3 regions of the Viridibacillus sp. FSL H8-0110 genome follow, and region 2 is predicted to be linked to each of the others. Evidence: riboswitches for the same ligand, from Rfam matches in the RefSeq annotation. Region 2 holds a riboswitch; each other region holds the start of a gene.

Region 1 (10,724 bases), 1.5 Mb from region 2:
GCTTCCCAATCGGTGCAATGCTTGGAACATCTGAAATGTATGACACATTCAGCCCGGGTACACACGGAACAACATTTGGGGGGAACCCACTAGCAGTAGCCGTTGCGCAAACAGTTCTTAATCATGTGTTTGAAGAGTCGTTTTTAGGGGAAGTACTTAAAAAATCAGAGTATTTCACAAAGCAATTAGAAAAAACTCTACCAGCTGAGAAGTTTACAGTAAAAGGAATGGGCTTACTGCTAGGTGTAGACTGCGGCAAAGCTGTAGCACCTTTTATTACAAAAGCTGAAGATGCAGGCTTACTATTAGTTGGTGCAGGTGAAGAAGTCATTCGTTTACTGCCACCTCTTACAGTAACACATGAAGAAATCGATGCAGCCATCGCAATCTTAGCAGATATTATTAACGATTAATAAGTTTGAATTAATGCGTTCAGAGAATCGCAATTCATTACTCTATACCTCTTTCAAAAGTGTTTTATATAAGCGAATGGGTTCACGGACCTTTTCGCTTATTGTTGAACACGAAACTTCCAGGTATGTAATTCGTCAAAAGTAAAAAAGGGGGAATTAACATGTCTAACTTTATACATTTCAAAGGTATACTCACTGAACTCCAGGAAACATCATCTCATTTCGCCTTAGCTTGTCAAAAACAAGATGACAACTCTACATTTATACTTAATCTAACGAAAGAAACACTTATTTTTAATAGCACTTCATATGAGCCCCTTCTAGTAAGTGAACTAAAGCGAGGCTTTTTTATTCATGCCTATGTCCATGAGCTTCAACCTGCAATGATGATCTTTCCACCGCAATTCTCTCCAACACTCGTGCTTGTGAATGAGAAAGATTTATTCTATGGCAACAAAGTTGGTACATACAATGCCGAAACATCTTTAGTAGAATCAGATTTACGGCTAAATATTAGTCAAAATACGAAAATAATAGATGCAGTAGGGGAAAGTATTGCGACCGAAAAGCTTGATGGACATGACATAGCTGTATTCTTCAAAATGAGTACACGTAGCATTCCACCACAAACAACACCGCAAAAAATTATATTGTTGGATGATTAAGTGCCTGTATAAAAAAGAATTCATTTTATCAGAATGGATTCTTTTTTACTTTATGAATTGATTTACTTTTGAATTAAACTACAATATTTTCATATATAAGAAACAATAATATAGAGTAATATTGTTTGGCTATTCTGTATATAAGGTGGTATGAATAAAAGTGTGGTGGTTTAGGGGGGAAGCCTATATTCATTAAGCGACAAGTACCAAGTGAAATCTTTGCACATAAGCGACTCATTAAACGACTCTCCCCAGATCATCAAAAAATCGAAGACATCATTCGCCAACTTGAAAATGTAACAGCTGGTTTTAATGGTGAATGTCGCGTAAATCAAATGGTACTAGAAGTACCGTTTAACAAATCTTTTTTTACTTCCCAAACTTCGAGTGTCAACTCTCTCCAACTCGTATTGCCCAAATAGATTCCGACTTACTCACACAAAGCTATATTCTATTAATTGAAATTAAAAATATGAGAGGAACTTTACATTTCCAAGAACAGCCCTATCAACTCATTCAAGAACTTGAAGGGCACTCCATTGCATATCATTGTCCGCAAATCAATTAATTCGTGCAACAGATACATTTGAGCGCTGGTTAAAAAACATGAAGTTTCTGCAATTACCTATTTATAAAACAATCATTATGCCTAATAGCCGTACAGTAATTAAAACTGCACCTACAACTGTACCGTACATCATGTCGAAAGAAATCGCACTATTTATCCAAAAACTAAATGAGCTCTAGTAATAAACAAAGCTCAATTAGGAGCAGTAATTCATTCAATTAAAGTGAATAATAGATCTTTTAAACATAGACCTTTATGCGGAAAATACAATATACCAATTGAACAAATAAAAAACGGAGTCATCTGAATAGGTTAAAAGAGAGCTCGAGTAGCACAAAAGAAAGGCCAAAAAGAGCGAGTGAGTTAAAAGAAGAGCTGAATAGGTTAAAAGAGAGCCATAATAGCACAAAAGGAAGCCCAAAAAGAGCGAGAGGTTGAAAGAAAAGCTGAGTGTTTTATATCACAAGAAAAATTCCCATCACCTTCACCACAAAAAAACCGCAAAAGGTATTACCCTATTGCGGTCAAAAGCTATTATGCGTGCACTACTGATAATGTAGCAAGTCGTTCAACAGCCTCAGCTATTAATTCTTCATTTTGAACAAGTGCTAAGCGTACATAACCAGCTCCAGCATCACCGAAGATGATACCTGGTACCATGACTACGCCTGTTTCTTTAATTGCGTGATATACAAAGTCGATATCGTTCATTTCTTGATTTGGGTATTTAGCCCAGACGAACATACCACCCTTTGAAGGTGTTACGTTCCAGCCAATTTTAGTTAAACCATCCATTAAAATATGGTGGCGTTTTGAGAATGTAGCACGAAGACGATCTGTTATTTCTTCAGCATTGTCTAATGCAACAATACCAGCTTCTTGGATTGGCTCAAAAGTTCCGTAATCCAAATTAGATTTTAGTTCTTGGATAATTGAGATCATCTCAGCATTTCCTGCTATGTAGGCAATACGTGCACCAGCTAAACTAAAGCTTTTAGAAAGAGAGTTGATTTCCATGCCGACTTCTTTAGCTCCTGGTGTAGCAAGGAAGCTTGATGGACGGTCGCCTTCAAAATAGAATTCTGAATAGGCAGCATCATGTAAAATAATGACATTATATTTACGGCCAAATGCAACTGCTTTAGCGAAAAATGCTTCGTTAGGCATTGCAGGAACTGGATTTCCTGGTAAGTTAAGAATCATCAGTTTTGCCTTTTCAGCAACCTCTACAGGAATTGCATCGAAATCTGGTAAGTAATTATTTTCTTCTAATAAAGGCATATAGTAAGGAATAGCTTCTGCAAGATGAATACCGGCATCAAAGGCTACGTAGGCTGGGTTCGTCGTTAGTACATAGTCACCTTTATTACAGAAGGCCATCGGTAAATGGACCAGTCCTTCTTGTGAACCCATTGTTTGAATAATTTCCGTATTAGGATCTAAATCTACATTAGTACGACGTTTGTAATAACGGGCTACCGCTTCGTAGAATCGTTTCGTACCACTTAGTGTATAACCATATGAGCTGGCTAATGCACTACGCTCAGACAATACTTTACGTACTTTTTCGTCTGGTGGAAGATCCGGGCTTCCTAAGCTTAAATCGATTAATTTAACGCCTTCAGCTGCTTTCGCATTGGCCGCCGCTTTCAAATCACCGAATATTGCTTTTGGAAACATAGCCATTTTTTTTGATTTTTCGATTTTCACATGCAAGCACTCCTTAGTTGCAAAAGTAATTTTAAGAAATATTTTAACATACTAAAGCTATTATGTAACAGATAAACTTTAGTAATTTCATATTATTTGATAAATATTCTCTGAATGTTCAATGTTTATAAATGTTTTAAGATTAAAAAAAGAGATTTTAGTTCATCTTCACTAGTGAAATATATTAATACAAGTGATATTTATATTGGCTTGCCTCTAAAAATGATCTATATATTACTACTATATGGTAGCTTTAATTATGTAAATATACAAAATGTAACAATCGAATTGTTGTTTGGGGTTATAGTAAATAAATCATCTATCATTTTTAGAGTGAAGATTCCGAGTTCTAATAAATAGATTTTGTAACAGTTTATGATACAGATTCGGACTAGAATAGTCATAAAGTAGGTATATCATCAATTGAATCTGTCTCAACAGTATCAAAAAAATTGGCAAACTTTAGTGAGGATTTAGTTAACTCTGTAAAAAGTTCAAAATAAAAATTTTATGGTAAATCAAATGTCTTATAGTAGGCATTTGATTTTTTTGTGGAAAATTGTATGTATTTTCAAAATAAACTATTATAAAGTTGGTTTTTACTATGGAAGTGTTGCAAACCTTATTAAATTTTCAAAAAAACTATAACATGATGCTTTTTCTTAGTGTTTTACCTTCATTGATATAGAAATGTTTAAAAAATAAATATACTTAACTTAGATTTCATCATAAAAGAAGAAATATGTTCATATATTTCTTAAAGAAAAGACCGTGAAAAATAAGGTTTAGAATGAACTTGACGCAAATTTTTATCTTCTATGAAATATTTTATTTTCGATAAAAATGGAATGTGTATTCTAAATCAATTAATAGAATCAATACATTTGTTATAAGTGTAGTTCGAAATTGATGGTAAAAAAGGAGGTTTGATATGCATATAAATGTAATGTATAGACCTAGGTTTTATGCTAAATATGGAAAGAGACTATTAGATGTAGTTGTTTCTAGTATTCTTTTGCCTATTATTGTACTTATGATGCTAATAATTGCTATTGCATTACTAATTGTATCTGGAAGACCTATTTTCTTTACACAAGAGAGAACGGGATTAAATTACTCAAACTTTCAAATTTGGAAGTTCAGGACGATGCGTAATGATCTTAGTAAGAAGTGTAAAGTGACTGACTGGGAAGGTGGGGTCCCCGAACAGTTTGTTTTTAAGAACTCACAGGATACGAGGATGACAGGTATAGGGAAGTTACTAAGAAAACTGAGCTTAGATGAACTACCACAAATTATTAATGTTTTAAAAGGTGAAATGAGTCTAGTAGGACCAAGACCTGAAGTACCTGAAATTACAGCTTATTATAATGTAGAACAGGCTAAAAGATTGAATATGAAACCAGGAATTACAGGATTGGCGCAAATAAATGGACGTTCTAATATTCCTCATGGAAGAAAAATAAATTATGACATTGATTACGTAGAGAATTGCTCTTTACTACTCGATATCAAAATATTAATTCGCACTATTCGTGTGGTTTTTAGTCGAGAAGGAGCTTATTGATATGTAATTCAAGTTATATTTCATCTATATAAATGGCCATGTATTGCGAGCAAGTCGAAAAATAATGAAGTTTGATCATCCAGTAAACTGACATGTGAAGCCAAAAATGATGGAGTAAAAAGAAATAATAGCTTATTTCACTTATACATAATAGATTCTTAGAAGGTTTTTAGTATTTGTAACTGTATTACAGGCAGTAATGTTTGACTGTTAACAGCGGCTATTAATTCCATATTAAAAACCAGATAATTGCAGCAAAGTATTTGTGTAATCATAAGCATTCGTTAATGGTGGTTTCAAGGTAAATAAATTGGTCATATGGAGAACAGTTTCATTAATCAGCGTATATTGGCAAACACAAAGATCAAAGAAAGGTGAGTTAATGAAAATTGTTCAAATAATCACGAAATTAGATACAACTGGCGGAGCTCAAACACATGTACTTGCTCTCACAAAACAACTTGCTTTAGATGGACATGAAGTAACAATACTCACTTCAAAAGGAGAACTCATTTTTAAGCCGTTAAATGAAAAGAATATAAGCATTATTCAACTTCAAAATTTAAAATGGGCTATTCACCTTGTAGCTGATATTCGTGCATTTTTTGAAATACGTTCCATATTACGTCGTATTAATCCAGATGTAGTAGCTCTTCATTCATCAAAAGCGGGTGTAGTTGGTAGGTTAGCAGCTTTTTCTTTAAATATACCAACTGTCTTTACTGCACATGGTTGGGCATTTACTGAAGGAGTAAAACCAATAAAACGTTGGATTTATCAACAAATCGAGAGGGCATTTGCGAGAAAAACGACTAGAATTATTACTGTTTCAAATTATGATTACGCACTTGCTATCAAAAAAAAAGTTGGCAAAAAAGAAAAAATGACGACGATTCATAATGGTATTCAGAATAGTAATAAACATAGCTTTCCTCAAAATAAAATATCAAAAATCGTTATGGTAGCAAGATTTGAGCAACCTAAGCGTCAAGATCTTTTGATTGAAGTTCTTTCCTCAATGAAAGAAAATGAGTGGCAGCTAGTTTTCATAGGTGATGGAAAAGAGATGGAAGCTGCAAAAACGTTAACGCTACAAAATGGTATCGACCACCGCGTTACATTTCTAGGTTCTCGTGATGATATAGAAACACAACTACAACAGGCTGACATCTTTGTCCTTTTGTCTAATTTTGAAGGACTACCTATTTCTATCTTGGAGGCAATGAGAGCTCAGTTACCAGTTATCGCTTCGAATGTAGGGGGTGTACAAGAACTCATTATCGATAATGAAACAGGGTATATAGTAAATCATGATATACAAGTTATTAAAGACAAGTTGATTCAATTACTAGAGAATAGCGACTTAAGGCTGCAACTTGGTCATGCAGGTTGCCGTTATTTTGAAGATAGATTCTCATTTCATTCTATGTATGACAAAACAGTGAGTCAGTATTTACAGGCTCAAAATGAAAAGAAACAGATAATAGATGTAACAATACTTGATCATCACTAAGTTTTTATTAGCAATTCTCTAGATTTTTAAATTTAGACAAGTTACAAACGGATTTGTATTAAAGGAGGCGATTATCCTAAAGACATCTCGTTCTAGGAGGAAGAATGTAATAAGTAATTCAAAGAAGTTAAGAAATGGAGAGAAGCATTGAACATTCTAGTAACTGGTGGAGCAGGATATATTGGCTCACATATATGTATCGAGTTAATCCAAGCTGGTCATGAAATCATTATTGTAGATAATTTTATTAATAGTAATAAAGAAGTAATCAATCGTATGCAAGCAATCACAAAGAAAAAAATAACATGTCTCTCCGTAGATATTAGTCATAAAGAAGATTTAGAAAAGGTGTTTCAAAACTATTCAATCGATAGCGTCATTCATTTAGCAGGTTCCAAATCTGTTTCAGAATCCCTCCACAATCCAATTAAATACTACTTGCAGAATTTGGTAAGCACAATCCAGTTAGTCGAACTAATGAATAAGTATAAAGTACGTCAACTCGTTTTCAGTTCATCAGCAACTGTCTATGGCACCCCAGAACAATGTCCTATCCCTGAAACTGCAACCTTAAATACAACGAATCCCTATGGAACAACAAAGCTAGCTGTTGAAAAATTCTTATATGAATTTGCACAATCCAATCATTCTTTTTCCATTGTTTCATTACGATATTTTAATCCAATTGGAGCACATGAAAGTGGCATGATAGGAGAAGATCCTTTTTCCGTTCCGAATAATTTGATGCCTTATATTACGCAAGTGGCAACGGGTAAATTACCTTTTTTAAATATATATGGAAATGACTATCCAACGCTTGATGGAACCGGTATTCGTGATTATATTCACGTAGTAGACTTGGCAAAAGGTCATGTAAAAGCGTTAGAAAGTTTAAAAGGAAAGTATGGATGGAGAGTATTTAATCTAGGTACTGGTGAAGGATATAGCGTCCTACAAGTTGTAAAAACATTTGAATATGTCTCAGGTATTCCAATTAAATACCTAATAAGTGATCGACGTGAAGGTGATGTTACCATTAGCTATGCAGATGCGACAAAAGCAAAACAACAACTGAATTGGGTAGCAGAAAAAACTTTGGAAGATATGTGTCGAGATGCTTGGAGATGGCAAAGGAATAATCCAAATGGTTATAAGGTAAGGAATGTAGCAGAAAATCAGTTGTTATATATAACTGATTTGTAATTGTTGCATAAAAATGGAATATGATTTATACTGTATTAAACATACTGAATTACCCTGTTTTAAAATACTTTTCTAAAGCCCTATAGGAAAACTATGAGGGCTTATTTCCTATGGTTAAATTGACAGAAATGTTTGCTTATCTGACAATTTAATGATAGGATTAAATCAATTACATATTCTTATCAAGAGAAGCAGAGGGATAAGGCCCTGTGAAGCTTCAGCAACCTCTGATTTAATCAGAAAGGTGCTAAGTCCTACAAGACAAAAGTCTTGGAAGATAAGAAACGAGCGTGTTAAGTTAGCCCTCATTCTTATCCTTAGAATGAGGGCTTTTTATATGCGTGTACATAATAGACAAAAAGGAGAGAAATAGCTATGCCAATTAATATTCCGAAAAACCTTCCAGCAACGGAATTACTAAAAGAGGAAAAAATCTTCGTAATGGAAGAGGACCGTTCAAAAAGCCAAAATATTCGTCCTTTAAATATATTAATTTTGAATTTAATGCCAGAAAAAGAGAAAACTGAGCTTCAATTATTACGTCTACTTGGTAATACACCTCTACAAGTAAACGTAACGTTTTTAAATACTGCAACGTATGTTTCAAAAAATGTTAGTAAAACACATTTAGAATCATTTTATACGACGTTTGAACATGTTAAGCACCGACGCTTTGACGGCATGATTATAACGGGTGCACCGATTGAATTAATGGAGTTTGAAGATGTTGATTTTTGGAAAGAAATCGTCAGTATTATGGATTGGACTAAAACAAATGTCACTTCTGTGTTACATATCTGTTGGGGTGCACAAGCAGCACTTTATCATCATTATGGTATTGGGAAATTCCCACTTGCGAAGAAATGCTCAGGAATTTATGATCATACAATCAAAGATCCAACTGTAAAGCTTGTTCGAGGTTTTAATGATATATTCACTGCACCACACTCACGGAATACATCTGTATCTATTGAAGAAGTTGAAGCTCATCCAAAGCTCAAACTACTTTCAGCCTCTGATGATGCTGGAGTATTTATTGTCATGTCAGAAGATGAAAAGCACATCATGATAACTGGGCATTTAGAATACGATGCTCATACTTTGGCAGACGAATATTCACGTGACGTTGCAAAAGGGTTGAATATAGAAGTTCCTCAAAATTATTTTCCAAATGATGATCCAGCAAAACAGCCATATAATACTTGGCGTTCACATACGCATTTATTGTTCTCTAACTGGCTGAACTACTATGTGTACCAAGAAACACCATTTGAGTGGGAATAATATAAATAAATGCTCTATTCTATTAGTAAAATAGCATAGGGCATTTTCTTTTTTTGTAGATACTCTTTATAAGTAAAGACCATTTTCTATTAAAATCTAAAGGTGAGCACCAACAAAGCATACTTTATGCTATTATAAATATAGTTTATCTCGAAGGGAAGACAATTAATGAACTCACCTTTTACATTTATTCATACAGAACCAAAAAATATGGATCCATCTAAAAAATACCCAGCCATTTTCTTATTACATGGAATGGGGAGTAATGAGCAAGATTTACCTGGATTAGTAGCTGAATTTAAAGATAGTTGTCATATTTTTAGTTTGCGTGGCCCTATTACACATAAACCTGGTTATGCCTTCTTTACAATTCAAGATATAGGGGAACCAGATCGTCCAGTTTTTGATAAAGTAGTTCATTTTATCCGAGAATTTATAGATGAAGCTTCTTTCGTTTATAATATTGATGTAGAGAAAGTTGTATTAATGGGCTTCAGCCAAGGAGCTATTTTAGCACAGTCACTAGCATTTGTTTTAGGCGATAAGTTGACAGCAGTTGTCGCTTTAAGTGGTTATATTCCTGATTTTGTGAAAAACGAATATCATAAACAATCAGTGGAACATATGCCAATTTTCATCTCTCATGGTGAATATGATTATGTTCTACCGCATCAATGGGGTCTTGAAAGTAAGGACTTCTTTGAGTCATTAGGTGCAGCTGTCACGTTTAAGAGCTATCCAGACGGACATGGTGTTACACCAGCTAATCACTTAGACTTAGTCACTTTCTTAAAAGAACAAATTTCTTAACTATATTTTAAATGCTACGAGAAAAATTATGTACTGACATAGAAAAATGAGACAAATAAAAACACCTTTCGTTGAAAAATTGGGTATCCTACTTCTAAAAATCAACGTGGAGGTGTTTTTTCTATGGGGACAAGAACCAGTTATCTAGAATAAATGAAAATGAAGGCAATTAAGATGAAATTAGCTGAGATTCCTGTAAAGCATGTATTTGAAGAAACAGCCAGCTGCCATTACAATCTCATCAACTGACTGTTTGCTTTTGATAAAAAGATGAAAAGTTTATAATCCTGCCTTTAATTCAGAGTCCAATAGAAGATCTAGGTCCTTGAACCGTCAAATTGAAAAGTATTAATGATATTTCATAGGGTGTTTGTTTCATACCACTATCTAACCATTGTTGAATAACTACTAAATGAGCAGAAGTTGGACCAAGAATGACATTCATGAAGTCGGAATTTTCTTTTATATATTCAAATAATTCTATTAAAAAAGGTGCTGGCTGATTTGTAGTATAAAAAAAAGCGGATACTAAATAGAAAAAACCACTTTAGAACAAGCAAAAAATTAAATAGAAGAAAAATAAACAAAGCCATGGTAAAAAGTCGCTCGTGGCTTTGTTTATTTCTATATTAATTGTAAATAGTAATAACTATAATATTATCGTATGAATAAATATTGATTAAGTATAAACCTCGGTAGTCTATATAGATAAGATCAAAATCCAGCGTCTAAGAGAAAATAAAAACCATACTAGAAAAATACTAGTATGGTTTAAGAATAATAATTGTTACTTTACTGTTATGTCTGCCTTAAATTGTTGAAATAATTGCTCCCTATTTCGAGGGAAGGGGACATCAATTGCTAACATGCCGTTTTGCAGTAATTGCTCTGCCGTTTCAAATACCCATGGCTTCTCAAGATGAGCTTTTGAAAGTAAGTTAGGTTGTTTAAAAACGGAGACAGGATCACCATGATATAGAATTTGTCCATC
Region 2 (10,724 bases):
AGCATATGATGGGCCACCATCACCATTAATAAATTGAGCGAACATATATGGTAATCCTTTTTCCGCAGCTAAAAATGCTGAATTAGCGCTTGAACCAAGCATCCAAACAGGTGGAGCACTATTGGTCACTGGTGTTGCTTTTAAGCCTTGGAATTGATGACCTTCTGGTACTGCATCATGCAAATACATAAGTAAATCATCAATCTGATTAGGGAACTGATTGACATCACGAAAATTCCCATCATGTAAAGCATGAGTTGCACGTGGCATTCCACCTGGTGCTCTTCCCATCCCTGCATCTATACGCCCTGGGTATAAGGCTTCTAATAACTTAAAATTCTCTGCAACTTTATACGCTGAGTAATGTGGTAGCATTACACCACCTGATCCAATGCGAATGCTCTTAGTTACTGACGCTAAATGAGATATTAATATTTCAGGCGATGAACCCGCTAAAGTTGTTGTATCATGATGTTCTGAAACCCAGAATCTTGAATATCCCCATTCTTCAGCCTTTTGCGCTAAAACAGTTGTTTGTCGCAATGCCTCGACAGCATTGGAACCTTCAGAAATGGGTGACTGGTCTAATATACTTAATCGAATGTCCAAAAAATCGCCTCCTAGCTAAAGATTACCGAATCTTATAAAATAACACCAATAAAAAGTACTAAGGGCATTTGAGGTACCTTTAGTGCTTTTTATTGTATGTAAACCTAAAAAAGCGCCTCTTAAGTCGTTGTCAGACTAAGAGACGCTCTACTATATTATAAAACTTTGACATTTTTATATGCATACATAATTTCATTATCGGACAAATCGAGTCAGATATCAGTTAAACTCTTATTTTCTTTCTTTATTTCTTTGTTCCCAAAACTCAGCATTTTTAATACCTAATTTAACGGGATCAAATTGAGGATCGATTCCCTGCTTTTTCTGCTCTTCATAATCTTTTAATGCTATTATAGACGGTTTCACCAAGAACAATAGTGCTATGATATTGACCCAAACCATTAGACCAAGACCAATGTCACCTAAAACCCAAGCTAAATCCGATGTTCGAACGGCACCATAGAAAGTAGTAGCAAGAATAATAATTTGCACGATGCGTATGCCGACTTTCTGCCGCTTCCCTTCAAACATATAAGCAATATTCGTTTCAGCAATGTAATAATAAGCCATTGTCGTTGTAAAAGCAAAGAAGAATAATGCAATGGCAACAAAGCCCGAGCCTACCCCAGCACCTGGGAATGCACTATCTACAGCTGCTTGCGTATAGGCTGTCCCTGCGATAACCCCTGGGGCATTTTCAACTAAATATTCACCTTTACCATCATCTAATTGGACATTATACATACCTGAGAATAGAATCATAAATGCTGTTGCAGTACAAACTAAAAATACAGCTAAGTATACAGAAGCCGTCTGTACTAGACCTTGTTTTACTGGGTGAGATATTTCAGCAGCAGCAGCTGGGTGAGGCCCTGTACCTTGTCCAGCTTCACTTGCATAAACACCACGTTTTACTCCCCATGCTATTGCAGCACCTATCATCCCACCAAAAGTAGAATCTAGACCAAACGCACTTCGAATTATTAAAGAAAGTACTTCAGGTACCTTCTCAATATTAATAACAATAATAATGGCTGCAACAAGAAGATACCCTAGTGCCATAAACGGTACGATAAAAGAAGCTACTGAAGCTATACGTTTTACGCCACCTAAAATAATAGCACCCAAAATAACACAAACGACTAAACCTGAAATCCAGTGTTCTATACCAAATGCAGTATACATCGAGTCAGCAATAGCATTTGACTGCACAGTTGGTTGTAAAAATGACATTGCTACAACTGCTGCTACCGCAAAAATCATTCCTAACCAACGCTTCCCTGTACTTTTCTCTATATAAAATGCAGGACCACCACGATAAACACCATTTCTTTTCTCTTTATATATTTGTGCTAAAGTTGATTCTACATAAGCGGTTGCAGATCCGATGAAGGCTATTACCCACATCCAGAAAATTGCACCCGGTCCACCAAATGCAATTGCAGTAGCAGTACCTGCAATATTCCCTGTCCCAACACGACCAGATAGTGCCATGGATAGTGCTTGAAAAGATGATACACCTGCTTCAGATTCTTTCCCACTGAAGATTTGTTTAAACATGTCTTTCAATAAACGGACTTGTACACCTTTTGTTAATATAGTAAATAATAATCCGACTAGTAGAATACCGTAGATCATCCACGGTCCCCATAAAATTTCATAAACACTGGTAATAATGGCTTCCATCTATTGTCCCCCATTGATCATAATAAGTTATTCCATGAATAATATATATTGCCAGTTTCTAATAAAGGAAAATTCATTCTATCGAAATAGCAATTGTTATGTATTATATATCAAAACAATAAAGTTTGGAATATCCCTTATGTGTTATATGACAATTGAAATCGGTTACAAATAAAAAAAGACGGAATTTTGTAAAATTCCGTCAAAATTTAAATGATGTATCCAACTGATTTTAATGTATTAAAGATAAAGCTCTCCATATAAGCATAAATATCTTCGCGTTCAGGTTCTTGGAACAAATCATGATAACAGGCTTTCCATTCCTTATACTGATACTCTGATAAACTTTGTTGAGAAAGCCATTTTTTACCATACGATACATCCGCTATTTTATCGTTGCCACCAGTCATTAATAAAATCGGGATATTTGGAAATACCGTTTGTTGTGATATTCCCTTCATGAAACCATGAAGTTCACGATACCAATTGACAGTTATGACATCATTATAGTAAATATCATCTTTTTCCTCTTTATAAAATTCATAGCTTCTCGTTAAGTGTTTAATATTGATTTCGTGATTGATTTTCAGATTGCCTGTCAGTTTACTTAGACCTGTTAAAGCATTTGATAACTTTGATGGTTGGTGTTTTAAATGCATCCAAGGTGATGTTATTATAATACCTGTACATTCGTATTTGAATTTTTCAACAACATGGATCCCTAATATAGCTCCTAAACCATGTCCCACAACAAATACAGGTAAGTTATATGTTAAAGCTGCTTGCATAAGTTGTTTAACAAATGTTTCGTAACTTTTAAACTCTTCACTATGCACACGTTTATGTCTACTCTCTTCACCATGTCCAGGTAAATCTCCTGAAATAACATGAATACCAGATGTTCTTAAATTTTCGATTAACCATGCATAACGACGATGATGTTCGTATGCACTATGTATAATTACAGCGACAGCTCTTGCTTGGCCATCCGTTTCCCATTTCCACATTACTATCTCACCTCATAAATTCCTACGTATATATTAACGTATTCTGACGATTTCAGTTCCATTCATAGCTTCCTTTTGTTACGATAATAATACATAATAACTTGAAATGAGGCGTTTTTCGATGATTTATCCATTTAGAGACAAAAAACCATCTATTGACCCATCCGTTTTTATCGGTGATAACGTAATTATCACTGGCGATGTTACTATTGGACCTGATTCATCTATTTTTTACAATACAGTTATTCGCGGAGATGTTTCACCTACGATTATCGGACGCAAAGTAAATATCCAAGATTTATGTTGTTTACATCAAAGTCCTGCATATCCACTTATTTTAGAAGACGATGTGACAATTGGACATCAAGTAACATTACATAGCTGTACTATAAAAAGAGGCGCTCTTGTAGGAATGGCTTCAATTATCCTAGATGGTGCTGAGATTGGCGAAGGTGCATTTATAGGTGCCGGTAGTCTCGTTTCGCAAGGTAAGAAAATTCCTCCAAACACATTAGCATTTGGACGCCCTGCAAAAGTTATTAGAGAGTTAACAGAGGAAGATAAAAAAGATATGGACCGTATTGTCAACGAGTATTACGAAAAAGGACAATATTATAAATCACTTCAAAAATAATTCAATCAAGATGCCTGAGTATCGTTTTTCAAACGAATTCTCAGGTTTTTTTAATCTCTTGCTATGAGTTTCTTCTATAATATAATAAAAAACATCCCGAACTACAATTGATTACTTAATAATCAACATGTAACTCGGGATATTTTATGTTATTGTAATTTTTCAGATTGAATTAAAGTCCAGCTTTTTCTTTTAAAACGGCAGCTTTATCTGTAGCTTCCCAAGGAACATTCAAATCTGTACGGCCGAAGTGACCATAAGCAGCTGTTTGTTTGTAGATAGGGCGACGTAAATCAAGCATTTTAATGATTCCAGCTGGGCGTAAATCAAATAATTCACGAACCCATTCAACTAAATTTGTTTCTTTTACTTTACCAGTACCGAAAGTATCGATTGCAATTGAAACCGGTTGTGCAACACCAATTGCATAAGCCAGTTGTACTTCACAACGCTCAGCAAGTTCAGCTGCTACGATATTTTTTGCAACATAACGCGCTGCATAAGCTGCAGAACGGTCAACCTTAGTCGCATCCTTACCAGAGAAAGCACCGCCACCATGACGAGCATATCCACCATAAGTATCTACGATAATTTTGCGTCCCGTTAAGCCTGCATCACCTTTTGGTCCACCTATTACAAAACGACCTGTTGGGTTGATGAAGTATTTTGTTTTCTCGTCTAGTAATTCAGTAGGTACAACTGGAGCAATTACACGTGCTTGTAAATCCTCTTTAATTTGCTCTAACGTTACTTCTGGATCATGTTGAGTTGAAATAACAATTGTATCCACACGAACTGGATGATTATTTTCATCATATTCGATTGTTACTTGTGTTTTACCATCTGGACGTAAATAAGGTAACTCGTTTGTTTTACGAACTTCAGTTAAACGTCTTGCTAATTTATGTGCCAAGCTAATAGGTAGAGGCATTAACTCAGGTGTCTCGTTACATGCATATCCAAACATTAAACCTTGGTCACCTGCACCAATTGCTTCAATATCTTCATCTGTCATTGAACCTTCGCGTGCTTCAAGTGCTTGGTCAACGCCCAATGCGATATCAGCTGATTGCTCACCGATTGCTGTTAAAACAGCTACGTTTTCGCCATCAAAGCCATATTTACCACGTGTATAACCGATTTCCATTACCGTTTCACGAACGATTTTAGGAATATCAACATAAGTTGATGTTGTAATTTCTCCTGCTACTAATACAAGACCAGTTGTAACTGTAGTTTCACACGCTACACGTGCATTCGGGTCTTTTGAAACGATTTCATCTAAAATGGCATCCGAAATTTGATCACAAATTTTATCTGGATGTCCTTCTGTTACACTCTCAGATGTAAACAGTCGACGGTTTGTCATTTGGTTTCCTCCTATTATCTGCGAGATTGCCTCGGAAATGATACGGTACTCATTACCCATGTTAGTTCTTTCCAGTAGGATTGAACGCCAAGCCGTTGCTGCCTTTAACACGAGGATTCTAGAAAGTGCCACTATATATAAATAGAACCGCATAAATTACACATACTTATAAAAAATTTAGGAATTGGTCTATTTTAAATAAAAAAACCCTTCCCCCCATTATTACTAATGAGTGGAAGGGAATAATTCATAAGCACCTTTCACTCTTATCGTTCAAGGATCAAATCCTTGCATCAGATTGAGCACCAGCGCATCACATAAAATCACAATGCAGGTTGCCGGGTTTCATAGGGCCTGACCCTCCACCAGCTCGGGATAAGAGTATCCGTTCAATTTCTCATATTAGAACATTATACCTTAGTTGTCAACACCTTTTTTATTTCTAAAAAAAAGTACAACTTTCATGAAAATTAAATGGTAATTAGTATAGATTATTTAACTAAATGTGTTATACTAATTTCCGAAATGAATTATAAATCCCCTCTAATACGAGGAATAATATAAAAAGGATGGTACGTAAAACGATGAATTCAGTAGAAATTACGAATGAACTGAAGGAATTATTGAAAGGTGATAATATTCTGGAACAACTTTCAGTACCACAATTAACAGAAAAAGCTACTTCACGCGGTGAGGCAATCCTAACTGTTGATGGTGCTGTAAGGGCAGTCACAGGAAAATATACAGGTCGTTCTCCTAAAGATAAATATATGGTTGAAGAAGATAGTTCGAAAGACAAAATTGATTGGGGTAAAGTAAACAGACCAATTTCGTCAGATATCTTCGACTCATTATACACTAAAGTAGTAAACTACTTAAAAGAAAAAGAAGAATTGTTTGTATTTAAAGGTTTTGCAGGTGCAGACCCATCATCTCGTTTAGCTATTCGTGTAGTAAATGAATACGCTTGGCATAACTTATTTGCACACCAATTATTCATTCGTCCTACTGAAGAGGAGTTAGAAACTCATGAAGCTGACTTCACAATCGTTTCTGCTCCAACTTTCAAAGCGGATCCAGCAGTAGACGGTACTGACTCAGAAACTTTCATTATCGTTTCGCTTGAAAAACGTATCATCCTAATTGGTGGAACTGAATACGCAGGAGAAATGAAAAAATCAATTTTCGGTATCATGAATTACTTATTACCACAACAAGGTATTCTTTCAATGCACTGTTCAGCAAACGTTGGTGAAGCAGGCGATGTAGCATTGTTCTTCGGATTATCTGGAACTGGTAAAACAACGTTATCTGCAGATGCAGATCGTAAACTAATCGGTGATGATGAACATGGTTGGTCTGACAACGGTGTATTCAATATCGAAGGCGGTTGCTACGCTAAAACTATCAACCTTTCTAAAGAGAAAGAACCTGAAATTTACAATGCAATTAGTTTTGGTACTGTATTAGAAAACGTAGTAGTGGATGAGGAAACACGCATACCTAACTATGATGATGTTTCGCTAACAGAAAATACTCGTGTTGCTTACCCAATCCAAAATATCGAAAATATTGTTGATCCATCTGTTGCAGGCCATCCTAAAACAATCATCTTCTTAACTGCAGATGCTTTTGGTGTATTGCCTCCAATCAGTAAGTTATCAAAAGAACAAGCAATGTATCACTTCTTAAGTGGTTTCACATCTAAACTAGCAGGTACTGAACGTGGTGTTACTTCACCTGAACCAGTATTCTCAACATGCTTCGGTTCTCCATTCCTACCACTTCCAGCAACAGTTTATGCTGAGATGTTAGGTAACAAAATCGACGAACACGAAGTAAACGTTTTCTTAGTAAACACTGGTTGGACTGGTGGCGAGTACGGTGTTGGTAACCGTATGAAACTTTCTTACACTCGTACAATGGTTCGCGCTGCAATCGATGGTAAACTAAATAACGTCTTTACTGAAAAAGATGCTATCTTCGGTTTAGAAATGCCTGTAGCAATTGAAGGTGTCCCAACTGAAGTATTAAATCCACGTAACGCTTGGGAAGATAAAGAAGCTTATGATCAAAAAGCTTCTGCACTTGCTAACATGTTCCGCGAAAACTTCAAAAAATTCGGTGTTGTTTCAGAAGATATCGTGAAAAACGGCGGTCCTATCGCTTAAATCAATCGAACAAATTAGAAAAGACCACTCTCTGAGTGGTCTTTTTATTTTACAATATATACAAATTGTTAAGACCGTTGATTTCCACTACGGTGGACGCTTTCCTCGGGCGGGCTCAAAGCTGCTTCGTCGCTACGCTCCAATCAACTTATTCAACATCATCATCATAAAATACCGCCTCTGTATGAGGATTAGAAAATTGTTGTATCACTTCTTCAGATTGTGCTCCTGTGACCTTATTAAAGCGTACCTCAAAGCCATAATCCCTAACCTCTATTCTGCCTTTCCCATTTTCATCGTAAAAGCGCATAGAGAACCATTTTAATTTCCCCTCTTTATTAGCAGCATGATTATTAAAAAATGCACGATTAGCATCTGTTAGAGGAATTCTTTGAATTTTTATTAGACCTTCATCTTTAGAGACATCCGATATTTTTTCCAACTCTTCAATGACACCATTTTCTTCTTGCCAACTTTGAATCTCTACTTCTACACACTCTTTTACAAATACATCGCAAAGAATTTGCCAAAATAGATATGTTTCCTCAAAACTTGCTCCCACTTTCAATTTTTCCGGGTCGACTGTTATTTTTACATAACCTAGCATTAGTTCACCCCTTTTGGAGTTTCATCCAATTACATGCGCTCTTAACTATTTTGTGATTGACTGCACTAGGGAAAAAATGTGTAAAGTCATTATAATACCATGTTTCAACATGCTTATTAAATGCCTTTAAGCTTTCTTCAAGCAATAATGCATGATGCATTCCAACGTTTTCATCTTTTTTACCATGAATAATTAATATTGGTGCATTTAATTGCTTTATCTTCGCAATTGGTGAACGTTCTTCATAAGCCTCAGGCATCTTAGTAGGTGATCCGCCTATTACCCTTTTCATCATTCTACGCATATCTATACGTTCTTCATAAGTAAATTTAGGATTAGAAACGCCTGCCCAAGTCACAATCGAGGTAATATCATTTCGCAAAATTCCAGTCCAAAGCGCCATCAAACCACCTCTAGAAAATGCGAAAATATGAATACGATGTGAACGACAAAATTGTTTTAATACATCGACACCATTCACTGCATCATAACGGTCATTTCCACCAAATTCATCTCGCCCTTCTCCCCCACGATTTCCTCGGTAATACGGCGCAAAAACAACTAATCCTTGCGATGCAAATTGCGCAATACGAGCAGGTCGCACCATTCCAATACCCTGCATACCGCCCCTTAGATAAAGTAGTCCTTCATAAATACCCTTTGCTACGGGCTCTGCAAGTAATCCTTTCACTCGCAAACCTTCAGACCAATATGTAATTTCAGTTAGACGAACTTGTGGATTTGGAGACGGATAACTACGACTACTTTCAACGAAGCCATTTATCTTCACGTTCACTCACCTTCTCCAACATTTTTTTCATCCCTGCATCTTTCATGTAGAAGCTTAGTCGATCACAATTATGTAACTCTTCATCCGATAGCAGTACAGCTCCATTCGTTTCAAATTTTTGCTGAATGTCATCGATTTTCAATACATTTGCCACATATACTGCTTTACTAAATGGACGATCATCATGAACATAGTATGTTGCTAACCATTCTATTTCATGAATGATAGCACCTGTTTCTTCATATACTTCCCTTTCAGCAGCTTGTTCTAACGTTTCGTCTCCTTCTACTTTGCCACCTGGAAATTCAAGGCCACGGTTTGGATGATCCGTTAATAACCACTGTTTATGATATTTAGCCAAGACTAATACATGCTTAGGCGCTATTTTAAAAGCATTTTTTTTAAAAGATAATTCAACACCATTGCCGTTTAAATCTGTAAATGTAAACATACCTTCGATCACTCCCTATTGCTCTAAGTGTAACGAAGGTATGTTTTTCAATCAACTATAATACGGCATTTGCTCAATTAATTGCTTCGTTTCAGTATCACCAAATTCATGAACAAGTGCATATAGTTTCTTTAAACGTAGATCAACTTCATCGTTTTCCTGATCTAAATGGTATGGAATGTAAGGTAATTGAGCTCTCCATATACTCTTCCCATCAAAATATTCCGCTTGATTAAATAGTTGGTCAAAAACTTTTATATACTGTGGTTCAATCTGAAGTTTAAATTCCCATGGTGATTCGTCAGGAGAAGTATAGTAACGCTGATTTGCAATCGAAACGTAAAGTGTAATGGGTTTATTCATCATATCATCCTTTTTTTTATATAGGATAACCTAATCTAAATCAATTATACTTTGAGCCCCAGTAAACATAGCAATATTCACTTGTTGATAATAGAAGATACCTTTTCACTTAAATTTATTCATTCAATAACCTTTTAAATGACCTTGGTAACTTCTACCCTTTTATCAATAGCACCTCGGTTAACTTTGTTTCATCGAATATCCTTAACGCTCTTCACTGATAAAATAATATGAATAGCACCTAAAAATCCACCTCTACTAATCTTTAAGTAAAGGCGGATTCAAAATTTTGATTTTCTTTCTAAAGTAACTTATATCAATTTTATTTTTTAATAATCAATGTTATAACAAAATTCAATTTTAATTGGATTATAGGCTTGTATGATACTTTTTTAGTTTACACGTTGTACACTTCGTTTTCTTAACAATTGAGCGGTTTTTACCATTATCTCAAGCGCTGCTAAAGTTTCATCGGTTTTTCGTGTTTTTAAACCACAATCCGGATTAATCCAGCACTGTTCTGGTGAGATAACTTCAAGACTGTCATCTACTACAGCAACCATTTCATCTATTTCAGGAATTCTTGGACTATGAATATCGTACACACCTAAACCAATACTATTTGTATATGTTGCATTTTTGAAAGCCCCAATAATTTCACCGTGACTTTTCGATGTTTCAATTGAAATAACATCCGCATCAAGCGCATGGATTGGTTCAATAAAATCATTAAATTCACAATAGCACATATGCGTATGAATTTGCGTCTCATCTTCAACTCCTGATGTAGCTAATTTAAAGGCATCCACTGACCAGTCCAAATAAGCATCATGTTTTGAGGACTTTAATGGTAAACCCTCTCTAAGTGCAGGTTCGTCGACTTGAATAATACGAATACCAGCAGTCTCTAATGCTTCAATTTCCTGACGTAGTGCCAAGGCAATTTGTTGAGCTACAATACTACGTGGAACATCATCACGAACAAATGACCAATTTAAAATCGTAATTGGCCCTGTCAACATACCTTTAACAGGTTT
Region 3 (10,724 bases), 2.0 Mb from region 2:
ATGTTGAATATCCCTCCAAGCACGGCATTGAAATTATTAAATGACTCAGTAGATTTACCTTCTTGGATGGTTATTCGTCCAAACAAAGAGGAAGTATATATGGGTTTAACAGAAATAGAAGTACTTTCAGGTTCTCGCATGCAAGCAAAAGAATTTAATTTAAAAGAAGGTAAGATTATACTGGAAGTAACAGTACCCGTTCAAGAATAGGAGGAGTAGCACATGGCATTAGCAACATTTGCAGGTGGATGCTTTTGGTGTATGGTAAAACCATTCGATCAGCAAGAGGGCATTGAGTCCGTCATATCTGGTTACACTGGGGGACATACAGAAAATCCGACTTATGAGGAAGTTTGTAGTGAAACAACGGGACATTTTGAAGCTGTACAAATTACTTTTGACCCAGCGATTTATTCTTATGAAAAGTTAGTTGATCTTTACTGGACTTTAATCGATCCAACAGATGCTGGTGGTCAATTTTATGACCGTGGACAGTCTTATATGACAGCCATTTTCTACCATGATGAAGATCAGCGTAACAAAGCTGAAGCATCAAAAAAGGCATTACAAGAATCAGGTAAATTTAAAGCTCCAATCGCTGTACAAATTCTACCAGCAACAACGTTTTACCCAGCAGAAACTTATCATCAACATTATTACAAAAAGAATCCAGCACATTACGAGCGCTATTCAATTGGCTCAGGACGAGTTACATTCCAACAACAGCATTGGGGGACAAAATCATGAACAAAGAAGAAAAGTTGAAAACATTAACACCGATGCAATATCATGTCACGCAAGAGCATGGGACAGAGCCACCATTCCAAAACGAATATGATAGTCATTTTGAAGAAGGTCTATACGTTGATATCGTATCTGGGGAACCCTTATTTCACTCAAAAGACAAATTCAATGCAGGTTGCGGATGGCCAAGCTTTAGCAAGCCGGTGGAAGGTGCTAGTATACAAGAAAACTTCGATACAAGCTTTGGTATGCGTCGCACTGAAGTGCGTAGTGGAGAAGCTGATTCACATTTAGGACATGTTTTCCCAGATGGTCCTCAGCCAACAGGGTTACGTTATTGTATTAACTCTGCTGCCTTGAAATTTATACCTAAAGATAAATTACAAGAAGAAGGCTATGGTGAATATTTAAAATATTTTGATTGAAAATGAAAAAGGCAATCCACATTTTGTGGGTTGCCTTTTTTTGTGTAGAACTCAGAGAATAGACTACAAAGTGTAGTTTACTACTGAATTAAATATAAAGAGAGCGACAAACAATATTATGGTTGTTATGCTCATTGGAAGATCGGGATGTAAATTTATTAAGTATTTATTCGTGCGTCAATAGTTCTCTAGAGGTTCTTTTGAATTTTCATTGCTTTTATGATATAAGATTACGGTGATCAGTATAATTCCAGCTGCTATCCAGATGGAAGTTTTTCCTAGATACGTACTAAAGAAGGTCCCAATTAAAGCACCACTTATAAAGGAAAGAATAATAGCAGTAAAACCATTAAATTTCCGCATCGATTCTGAATCATGTTTCACGAATGCAGCATAAGAAGCTTGAGCTGCGGTTCTTAGATTCCCTGTTGTTATGGTTGAATTGTAACTCCATTTTTCCAGTTTGTTGAAGGTGGCAATTTGTAAGGAAGACACAAACGCAATGCACATGGTGATAAGCATATTTGGCACACTAGTAGGTAACCATCCGACTATAAATAAAATCGCGAATTCCAAAAGTAAAACAGCTCGTTTGTGGCTAGTATGTTTATCTTTTATATATTCTGCTACCAAGACTCCAGCTATAAAAGCCAAAAAGGGCGGTATATTAAGAATGGCACCGTTATATTCCGTACTTGCAGCTCTCACCGCAAATAATACCATATTCCCTGTTTGTGCCGTCGCAAACACTGCGTCCCTCGTAATATACGTATAAGCATCTAAAAATCCTCCAACTAAAGCTAATATCATGCCCATAATCAATGAATTAGGTGATAAAGCGAGTAAGTTTTTCGTTTTATTTCCCATTTGGTTTATCTCCTTATCAAAGATGTCCTGTTTTCCCAATATGAAAATTCGTTTTCTTTTTTTGTAAAAGAAAAGTCGCATGAATAATTATAGCTTTACCTCACAATTTTCATTTATTCTGTTTCAGAAATATTTTCGATTTAACTGCTGAGTACCATTGCAGACGATCTAAGTTTTTCAATAGGAAGCTTTTTCTGATGAAACTATAGCTGAATTTTGGAATTACTGTAATGAATAAACTGCATTTAAATAGAAAAAAACGCTCCACCAAGTTAGTGGAGCGACTCATACAATCATCTATTTATTGCCTACAACAGTAAGTTCTTTCGCTTTTACAAATGCTTGCTCAAAATCAGCAATTAAATCGTCGATATTTTCAAGGCCTACAGAGAAGCGTAAAAGACCGTCTGTAATACCACGTTTTTCGCGTTCCTCTTTAGGAATAGCTGCGTGACTCATTGTGGCTGGATATGAGAGAATTGATTCTACGCCACCAAGACTAACTGCGAAAATCGGAATTTGAACATGTTCAACAAACGCTTTAGTGATTTCGCGATTAGGTAATTTAAATGATAATACAGCTCCAGCACTTTTTGCCTGTTTTGCATGGATGTCATGACCTGGATGCGATTTCAAGCCAGGGAAATGAACTTCTTCTACTAATTCGTGAGCTTCTAAATAATTTGCAAGTTTTGATGCGGATGCTGTCGATTGTGTTAAACGTGCATTTAACGTTTTAATACCTTGAATTAATGAGAAGGAGTCTTGTGCGCCTAAAATGGCACCGAATGAGTTTTGCATGAAGTAGATTCGGTTACCAAGCTCTACGTCCTTTGTTACCGCAAGCCCTGCAATAATATCGCTATGTCCTCCTAAAAACTTAGTGGCACTGTGTAACACTACATCTACACCAAGGTCTAATGGACGTTGGTATAAAGGTGTCATAAATGTGTTATCTAAAAATGTTAGAGCACCATTTGCCTTTGCAATAGCTACAACCCCTTCAATATCTGTAATACCTAGAAGCGGGTTAGCTGGAGTTTCTATATATAACACCTTTGTATTTGGACGTATAGCCGCTTCTACTGATGTTAAATCAGAGAAGTCAGCAAATGTATGCTCAACGCCAAATTTCGTTAACACTTGTGTCACAAAACGGTATGTTCCACCGTACACTTCAGATGTCACAACAATATGGTCGCCAGCTTCTAATATCATAAATGCAGACGCGATGGCCGCAATACCGGAAGAGAATGCAAATCCGCGTGCCCCTCCTTCAAGTTCAGCAATCGTTTTCTCTAATGCATCACGAGTTGGATTACCAGAGCGACTATAATCATATGGACCAAACGAATCGAAATGCTCTTGATCAAAAGTAGATGATAAATATATTGGAACATTAACTGCACCTGTTTTTTGCTCGTAATCACCGCGAGTAGAAGCAGTGATTAAACTTGTTTCAATGTTTTCATTAATTGAACTCATATGATGACACCTCTTTTTCTAAGATAGAAAAAACTTGTTGTAAATCCGCGATTAAATCTTCTGCTTCCTCAATACCAACTGAGAAACGAAGTAAGGAGTCATCAACACCGCGAGCAATTCGTTCTGCTTCAGGAATATCCGCATGTGTTTGTGTAGTAGGATATGTGATAAAGCTTTCAACACCACCCAGGCTTTCAGCGAAGACGATTAACTTCAAGTTTTCTAAAAACTTACCAACCCATTCACCTTTTTGTAAACGGAAGGAAATCATTCCACCTTTACCAGCAAACAGAACGTCTTTTACTAAAGGTTCTTGTTCTAAATAAGCCGCGATGTGCTTAGCATTTTCAGTATGTTGTTTCATGCGAAGGTGTAATGTTTTTAATCCACGTAGCAGTAACCATGAGTCAATTGGAGCAAGCGTTGCACCTGCAGCATTATGGTTTGTGAATAGTTTTTCGCTAAGCTCTTTACCCTTACTTACAACAAGACCCGCTAGAACATCATTATGACCACCGATGTATTTAGTTGCACTATGTATAACAATATCCGCACCTAGCTCGATTGGGCGTTGATAGTAAGGTGTTAAGAAAGTATTATCAACAATTAATAATAAACTATGCTTTCTTGCAAGCTTAGCATAAAGTTCAATATCAAACTCCTGCATTAATGGATTGGTTGGTGTTTCAATGAAAATAGCACGTGTATTTTCATTTATTAAACCTTCAACCTCTGATACAGAAGAGAATTTTGCATAATGAGATTTGATTGCATATTGTTCTTGGTATTGACCGAGTAAACGGTATGTACCACCGTAGATATCCTCAGGTAAAATAATTTCGTCACCCGATTTAAATAGGGATAGAACTAATTGAACAGCTGCCATCCCGCTACTACAGGCGAAGCCAGCGTCTCCAGATTCTAATTTAGCAAAACCTTCTTCTAAAACGGTACGTGTTGGATTTTTTGTACGTGTATAGTCATAACCAGTTGATTGGCCAAGCCCATCATGAGTATAGGCGGTAGAAAGATAGATTGGTGTGTTCACAGCACCTGTTTTGGAATCGGTATGATTTCCCAGCTGAACTAATTGTGTCGCAATGTTTTTGTTTGTCATCATGTCATCATCCTTTATAAAAAAGTAAAAGGCCCTCTAAGGAAGAGGGCCTTCAAAATATGAAGTCAATCTCCTTATCTACAAGACTACGTCTACTGGAATTAGCACCTTGCCGCATTTAGGGTGGTTGCTGAGATATCGACGGGCCAAGTCCCTCCATCTCTCTTGATAAGTAAATATATTCAATTGTTTGAAAGTTAATAATAATGAAATTTTACCATGTGAATATGATAATATCAACCTTATTATGAAGCAAATCTAATTTGAAAAGTTTATAAATTTCTATAAGTGGTACAATTTTTATATGAATATGCTATTATTGCATAGTTGAATTGGAAGGTGACAAGATGAATTTAAATGACATAGCTGTTAATCAGTTATTACTAGAATTTAAATTTGAAGAAGCTCAAATGATGCTAGAGCAAGCAGTAATGGAAAAGAGAGATATACAATCGCTCCATAACTTAGCATGTTTTTATATAAGAGACACAGAAGAATATTATAAAACTTTACCCCTTTTAGCTGAAGCAATTGAAAAACAGCCAAAGCATTATTTTCCTTTTGCTTTACTAGGTGAAATTTATTTGCGAATGGAAAAATACATTTCAGCCATCAGGATTTTAGAATATGCATTAAAAATGAAAGATACTGAAGTAGTCCATGCGAACTTAGCAGCAGCATATTTTAATATGAACAATTTTGAAAAGGCAGCAGAACATTATAAAAAGTCCGCAACTGATGGCGATTTTTTGAAATATGCGGAAATGGTTTCATACTTACAGTTAGATGATCACGATTCTGTACTTAAAACACTGAGAAAAGTTAATGAAAATGATGAAAATTATATGGGTGGAGTAAACGTGGCTGAACTTTTTGCTCAAATCAACTATTTTGATGAAGCAATCCCGTTATTTGAAATGGGATGGAGAGAAATAGTTAGATCATATGAATGGGTAGAACATTATGTCTACTCACTCATTCAATTAGGTAGAGTAGAAGAAACCGCAGATATTATAGACCAGATGAAGACAGAAACGACTGATGAAATTGTAGAAAGCAAAGTAAGGGCGATGGATGGAGAATTCATAGAGGGGAATATTGAAGAAACCATTATGGACTTGCAACATACAAATGAAAAATATAATACACTGATTGGTCGTATTTTGAATGGCTACCGTCCTAAAATTTTCTTCGAGCCATATTATGTTTCTCAATGTTATCTTTACGGATGCAAAGTACATGGTAATAAAACGTATGATGAATATGTAAATATGTAAGTGGCCGAGAGAAATGATAATATCTCTGGCCATTTTTGTTTATATAGAGCCTATAACTGAAGTGTATTCATTAATATTACTATAAAAGGTTGTCTTGAAAAGGTGTAGGGTAGGAGGGATATAGTATGAACTTAGTAAATTTTTATAAAGCGAAATCAATAGTGGGAAATAAAAAAACTTGCAATCTCATTAGAGTTTGCAAGTCATTTAGTGGAAAAGTTATACTTTGAATTCCCCAACCACTTTTCGTAACTCATCTGCCTGATGAGATAGTTCAATCGCTGATGCTGTAATTTCTTGCATTGAAGCAGAGCCTTCTTCTGCAGAAGCTGCTGAACGCTCTGTACTCATAGCTGTATTTTCAGCAATTTGATTTACTTCTATAAAGGATACAGCCACTTCTTGGCTATAGCTTAAAGTTTGCTCAATTTGAACTACCATTTTGTTAATAATGGCTACAGTTTCGTTTGTTTGTTTAATAATTTTATCTAAGGAAGCATTTGTTTCATTTGTCACTTCAACACCGCGTATGACGTTTTGTACACCATCATGGTTTTGTGAGACAATAGCTTGTACTTCTGATTGAATTGACGAAACAATCCCGGTTACTTCACGTGCTGCTTTTTGAGATTGCTCTGCTAACTTTCGAACCTCATTTGCAACGACAGCGAATCCTTTACCATGCTCACCAGCTCTGGCAGCTTCAATGGCTGCATTAAGGGCAAGTAAGTTTGTTTGTTCCGAGATTTCAGTAATTGTACGAATAATGGAAGTAATTTCGGATGATTTCTTACCAAGTGCTTCAACGGTTTCTGTCGTATTGGCCATAGTTTCTTCTATTAACATCATAACATTTGATGACTGTTCGACAGTTTTTCCACCAAGCTCAGCAGCGACTTTCATCTGATCTGTTGCTGTTTTCACATGTTCTGCATCTGTACTTAAATAACGAGCCGCCTCTTCTAATAAATTCATCTTTTGAACTGCGTTATTCATCCGTAGCATTGTTTGTTCGCTACCTTCAGCGATTTCGCCTGTTGAATCAGCAATTGATTGAATAATATTCGAATTTTCATCTGCTGAAGCCATTAATTGTTGGCCACTGGCTGAGACGTTCTCCGCTAGTGTACTCACACGTTTTACTAATGCCGAAATGGATGTGATTAACACATTTGTACTATTTGCGATTTCTGCAAATTCATCTTTTGTCTTGACTTTAACCCGTTTTGTCAAGTCACCATTAGCTTGTGCGATATCTAGAATAGATGTATTAATTGCAGCTGTATTACGTTTAATTGAACGGAACAGGATAGTACCAGTTATTATAGTTAAAATAATAGATGATATTGTTAAAATTAAGAAAATTATCATTGCGATTTCTGTTTGTTGTTCAAGTGATTTGATTTGCTCGTTGTTTTTCTTGGTTAGTACGTCATTAATCATTTCAATATGCACATCTATATAACTCATAGCTGTCTTGCCATTTCCAGCGAGAACAAGTTTTTGAGCATTTTCAAGGCCTGAATTTTGGCGTGTATCTATCAGTCGCTTCGAATACTGAATATAATTGTCATAAAATTGGTCAATGGAAGTAATTCGATCTAGCTCTTCTTTACGATCAGAGAATATTTTTTGTAAATCTAATAAATTTGCTTCAATTCGGTCTTTATCTTGACTATACTGTCTTAAGAAATTATCTTTTCCTGTAATAATATAACTTTGTTCAGAGTTTGACAGTTTCGCAATATCCGCAGCTAAACTATTTACTTTCATCTGCTCTACTAGATTTTTCCCTGTGAACACCTTTAATTCATTTTGGAGGTTAGACATATTTGAATAGGAAACAACAAGCATTGCTGATAGAATAATGATGAGTATAAAGAAGTTAATAATGATACGGCCACGAATCATTTTGAAAAAGTTCGATTGAATAGGTCCATGAACTTCAATGTTTTTTTTCTTCTTTTTCATTTTGAAAAATGAAGCTTTTGAAACTGATGACTTGTTAGTGCTTTGATTATCACTTCTCTTAACAATTTCACTACTTCTTTTTGATTTTTTAACCAATTTGTCACCAACTTTCCATATTTCTATTGAATAATGTTCATTTTACTTCTTTGTGAAAGAATATTCTATACTTTTCGAAAAATAAATCATTACTATGTAACTATTAGGAGGGAGATATTTATGAATCATTCGTTCTACAGTTATGTTCAATCATTTCGTGGTGGTGGAAAATATGATGAGAAATCTACGTTTGCAGAAGCGGCTTTTCACGATCATAGCTTTCCTAAACAATCAACAGATTTTCATCTACTTTCGAGATATGTCGAAGAAAAAGCAGATGAAGAAATGAGTGCGCGCGTTTTTGATGAGCTTTGGTATTTATATGAGTTAAAATATAAATAAAATAAGTAATAATTTAATAAAAATTGGATATATTGAAAAATGTAAGTTTTTTATAGCTTATTTAAGATAATAATTGTCAGAGGTCAGACTTTCTTGGTACAATGCTTGTAGCATCATAGCCAAATTATAGAAATATGATGAATAACAATACTATTGAAAAGAGTGATACTAATGAGTATTCATATTAATGCAAAACAAGGCGATATCGCAGACATTGTACTACTTCCTGGTGATCCACTTCGTGCAAAGTACATTGCAGAAACTTATTTAGAAGATGTTATACCTTATAATGAAGTACGTAATATGTTAGGGTTTACAGGTACATATAAAGGTAAACGTGTATCGGTACAAGGTACAGGTATGGGTGTGCCGTCAATTTCTATTTATGTAAACGAATTAATGCAAGAATACGGTGTTCAAAAGTTAATCCGTGTAGGTACTTGTGGAGCAATCCAAAAAGATGTTAAAGTTCGTGACGTCATTATTGCTCAAAGTGCTTCTACTGATTCTAAAATGAATGAAATCATTTTCAATGGTTTAGATTTTGCTCCAACAGGTGATTTTGATTTACTTTTAAAAGCATATAATGCTGGGAAAGAAGCTGGCCTTAATTTAAAAGTGGGTAACATCTTTACTGCTGATATGTTCTATAGTGAAGAAAACCAAAATGAAAAGTTAGCTCGTTATGGTGTTTTAGCAATTGAGATGGAATCTGCAGCACTTTATACTTTAGCAGCTAAATATGGCCGTCAAGCACTTTCAATCCTAACAGTAAGTGACCATATCATTACTGGTGAAGTAACAACATCTGAAGAACGTCAATTAACATTTAATGACATGATGGTTGTAGCATTAGAAGCAGCTATTCAAGACTAGTCGTATCAAGAGTTTGCGTATTTACAATTTTTAATAAGTGACCAAAAGTGACCATTTCAAAAAAGGTGGTCATGATTGGTCACTTTTTTATTTGTTTAATTCATTAAATAATTGTGTTGCTTGTTATTTTTGAGATATATCAATATCGGAATACGTATCAAGAGTTTCACGTATATTTTTTTGTCCTAGCTGTTTTAAACCAATACTGGACGGATATTTATTTTCATTTAAAAATTTGTTAATTCTATTCTTTCAGTAACAAAAGAACTTCAAACAAATACAGTTAATTTAGAATTGATAGCTCCTTCTTTGAAAGAACAAACAGCAACTATGGAACAAATAAATACCGTGGCTTTAAATCTAAGTATGGATGCGTAAGTGTTACAACTGAAAGTGTATTTAATACGCGTTTATAAAAACGAGCATATGACATAACAGCCTCCATGCAGGGTATATACTCCTAGCATGGAGGCTTTTTCATTAGAAAACCACATTAGTATAAGTATTTTTGTTGGCAGTTGTTAACCTTCTATTTCCTATTATTTATCTATAACTTACTTTGAAGGAGAATATAGTAAATATATTGTGTATGTATTCATTCATCATATGCTCTCTTTATACTCGTTTACTTATTATAAATAAAAAACTAAAAAAAGTGTCTAATCTATGTTTTTGAGATATTTGCTGAAATCATAACGGACTACAGAAAGAGGTATTTAACTTGAGTATTGCAAAAAAATTAAACACTATTTTTATAGGAATGATTATATTAATTTGTATTATCGTGAAGGTATTTTATAGTAGATTATATTTTGAATGAAGAAAATAAAAATAGAAACTCGGTTAATCAATCTTAAACCATACAGAATCTATAATAACGTTCTTACAGCGGCCATCGGTATCTAAAAAACAAAGTAATCTTTGTTAACTCAATGTTTTCTTTTGCTTCTATCTAGATTTCATTATTATTAATTCGAGGTAGGCCTCATTTAAGTTAGGACTTTGATCTAATTTAGATGTATGATTATATTTAGTGAATTCTGAAAAATAGAACTACTGAATAGTTTATGAACTACATAGTTATATAATCGTGAAGACACAAAACTAGACTGATGGAGGTATTAGGAATGAATATTAAAGATCGAGTAGCCCTGTTAAGAAAAAAAATGTTAGAACATCAAATAGATGCGTATATCGTCCCGAGTTTTGATGCTCATCTAGGTGAGTATGTAGCAGATCATTGGAAATCTAGAGAATGGATTTCTGGTTTTACAGGTTCAGCGGGTACGGTAGTAATTACTTTAGATGATGCTGGTCTATGGACAGATGGTAGATACTATATTCAAGCTGTGAGCCAATTAGCGGACTCTGGAATCAGATTGTTTAGAATGGCTGATCCTGGTGTACCAGCGTACTCAGAGTGGCTTGCGGACGTTCTAAATAAAGGAAATACAGTAGGCTTTGATGGCACTGTATTCTCTATTAATATGGTTAGAAAAATGGAAGCTGATTTTAAAGCGAAAA

What was found. Region 2 has a riboswitch for S-adenosylmethionine ahead of metK (methionine adenosyltransferase). Riboswitches for the same ligand answer to the same signal wherever they lie in the genome.
Region 1: it holds a riboswitch for S-adenosylmethionine, as region 2 does, so the genes downstream of both, metA (homoserine O-acetyltransferase MetA) here and metK (methionine adenosyltransferase) in region 2, are expected to answer to the same signal.
Region 3: it holds a riboswitch for S-adenosylmethionine, as region 2 does, so the genes downstream of both, MHH98_RS14430 (methionine biosynthesis PLP-dependent protein) here and metK (methionine adenosyltransferase) in region 2, are expected to answer to the same signal.

What each region holds. Positions count from the first base shown of each region.
Region 1 covers NZ_JBBOPJ010000001.1:2,363,648-2,374,371, reverse strand. Annotated here, with positions in the region: gene MHH98_RS11850 (acetylornithine transaminase) at 1-413, shown strand, start outside; gene MHH98_RS11845 (hypothetical protein) at 575-1,078, shown strand; gene MHH98_RS22085 (NERD domain-containing protein) at 1,440-1,646, shown strand; gene MHH98_RS11840 (hypothetical protein) at 1,685-1,825, shown strand; gene MHH98_RS11835 (aminotransferase class I/II-fold pyridoxal phosphate-dependent enzyme) at 2,181-3,356, opposite strand; gene MHH98_RS11830 (sugar transferase) at 4,288-4,923, shown strand; gene MHH98_RS11825 (glycosyltransferase family 4 protein) at 5,306-6,436, shown strand; gene galE (UDP-glucose 4-epimerase GalE) at 6,584-7,639, shown strand; SAM riboswitch class I at 7,816-7,923, shown strand; gene metA (homoserine O-acetyltransferase MetA) at 8,015-8,923, shown strand; gene MHH98_RS11810 (alpha/beta hydrolase) at 9,092-9,733, shown strand; gene MHH98_RS11805 (energy-coupling factor ABC transporter ATP-binding protein) at 10,521-10,724, opposite strand, start outside.
Region 2 covers NZ_JBBOPJ010000001.1:880,858-891,581, reverse strand. Annotated here, with positions in the region: gene MHH98_RS04490 (LLM class flavin-dependent oxidoreductase) at 1-609, opposite strand, end outside; gene MHH98_RS04485 (alanine/glycine:cation symporter family protein) at 841-2,295, opposite strand; gene MHH98_RS04480 (alpha/beta hydrolase) at 2,505-3,302, opposite strand; gene MHH98_RS04475 (gamma carbonic anhydrase) at 3,424-3,936, shown strand; gene metK (methionine adenosyltransferase) at 4,109-5,305, opposite strand; SAM riboswitch class I at 5,569-5,687, opposite strand; gene pckA (phosphoenolpyruvate carboxykinase (ATP)) at 5,890-7,476, shown strand; gene MHH98_RS04460 (hypothetical protein) at 7,625-8,083, opposite strand; gene MHH98_RS04455 (alpha/beta hydrolase family protein) at 8,088-8,873, opposite strand; gene ytkD (RNA deprotection pyrophosphohydrolase) at 8,851-9,324, opposite strand; gene MHH98_RS04445 (hypothetical protein) at 9,376-9,687, opposite strand; gene metE (5-methyltetrahydropteroyltriglutamate--homocysteine S-methyltransferase) at 10,080-10,724, opposite strand, start outside.
Region 3 covers NZ_JBBOPJ010000001.1:2,879,546-2,890,269, reverse strand. Annotated here, with positions in the region: gene MHH98_RS14455 (YpmS family protein) at 1-210, shown strand, start outside; gene msrA (peptide-methionine (S)-S-oxide reductase MsrA) at 223-747, shown strand; gene msrB (peptide-methionine (R)-S-oxide reductase MsrB) at 744-1,169, shown strand; gene MHH98_RS14440 (YoaK family protein) at 1,347-2,036, opposite strand; gene MHH98_RS14435 (aminotransferase class I/II-fold pyridoxal phosphate-dependent enzyme) at 2,334-3,512, opposite strand; gene MHH98_RS14430 (methionine biosynthesis PLP-dependent protein) at 3,508-4,638, opposite strand; SAM riboswitch class I at 4,710-4,813, opposite strand; gene MHH98_RS14425 (tetratricopeptide repeat protein) at 4,986-5,915, shown strand; gene MHH98_RS14420 (methyl-accepting chemotaxis protein) at 6,135-7,982, opposite strand; gene MHH98_RS14415 (YozE family protein) at 8,103-8,324, shown strand; gene deoD (purine-nucleoside phosphorylase) at 8,496-9,200, shown strand; gene MHH98_RS14405 (aminopeptidase P family protein) at 10,328-10,724, shown strand, end outside.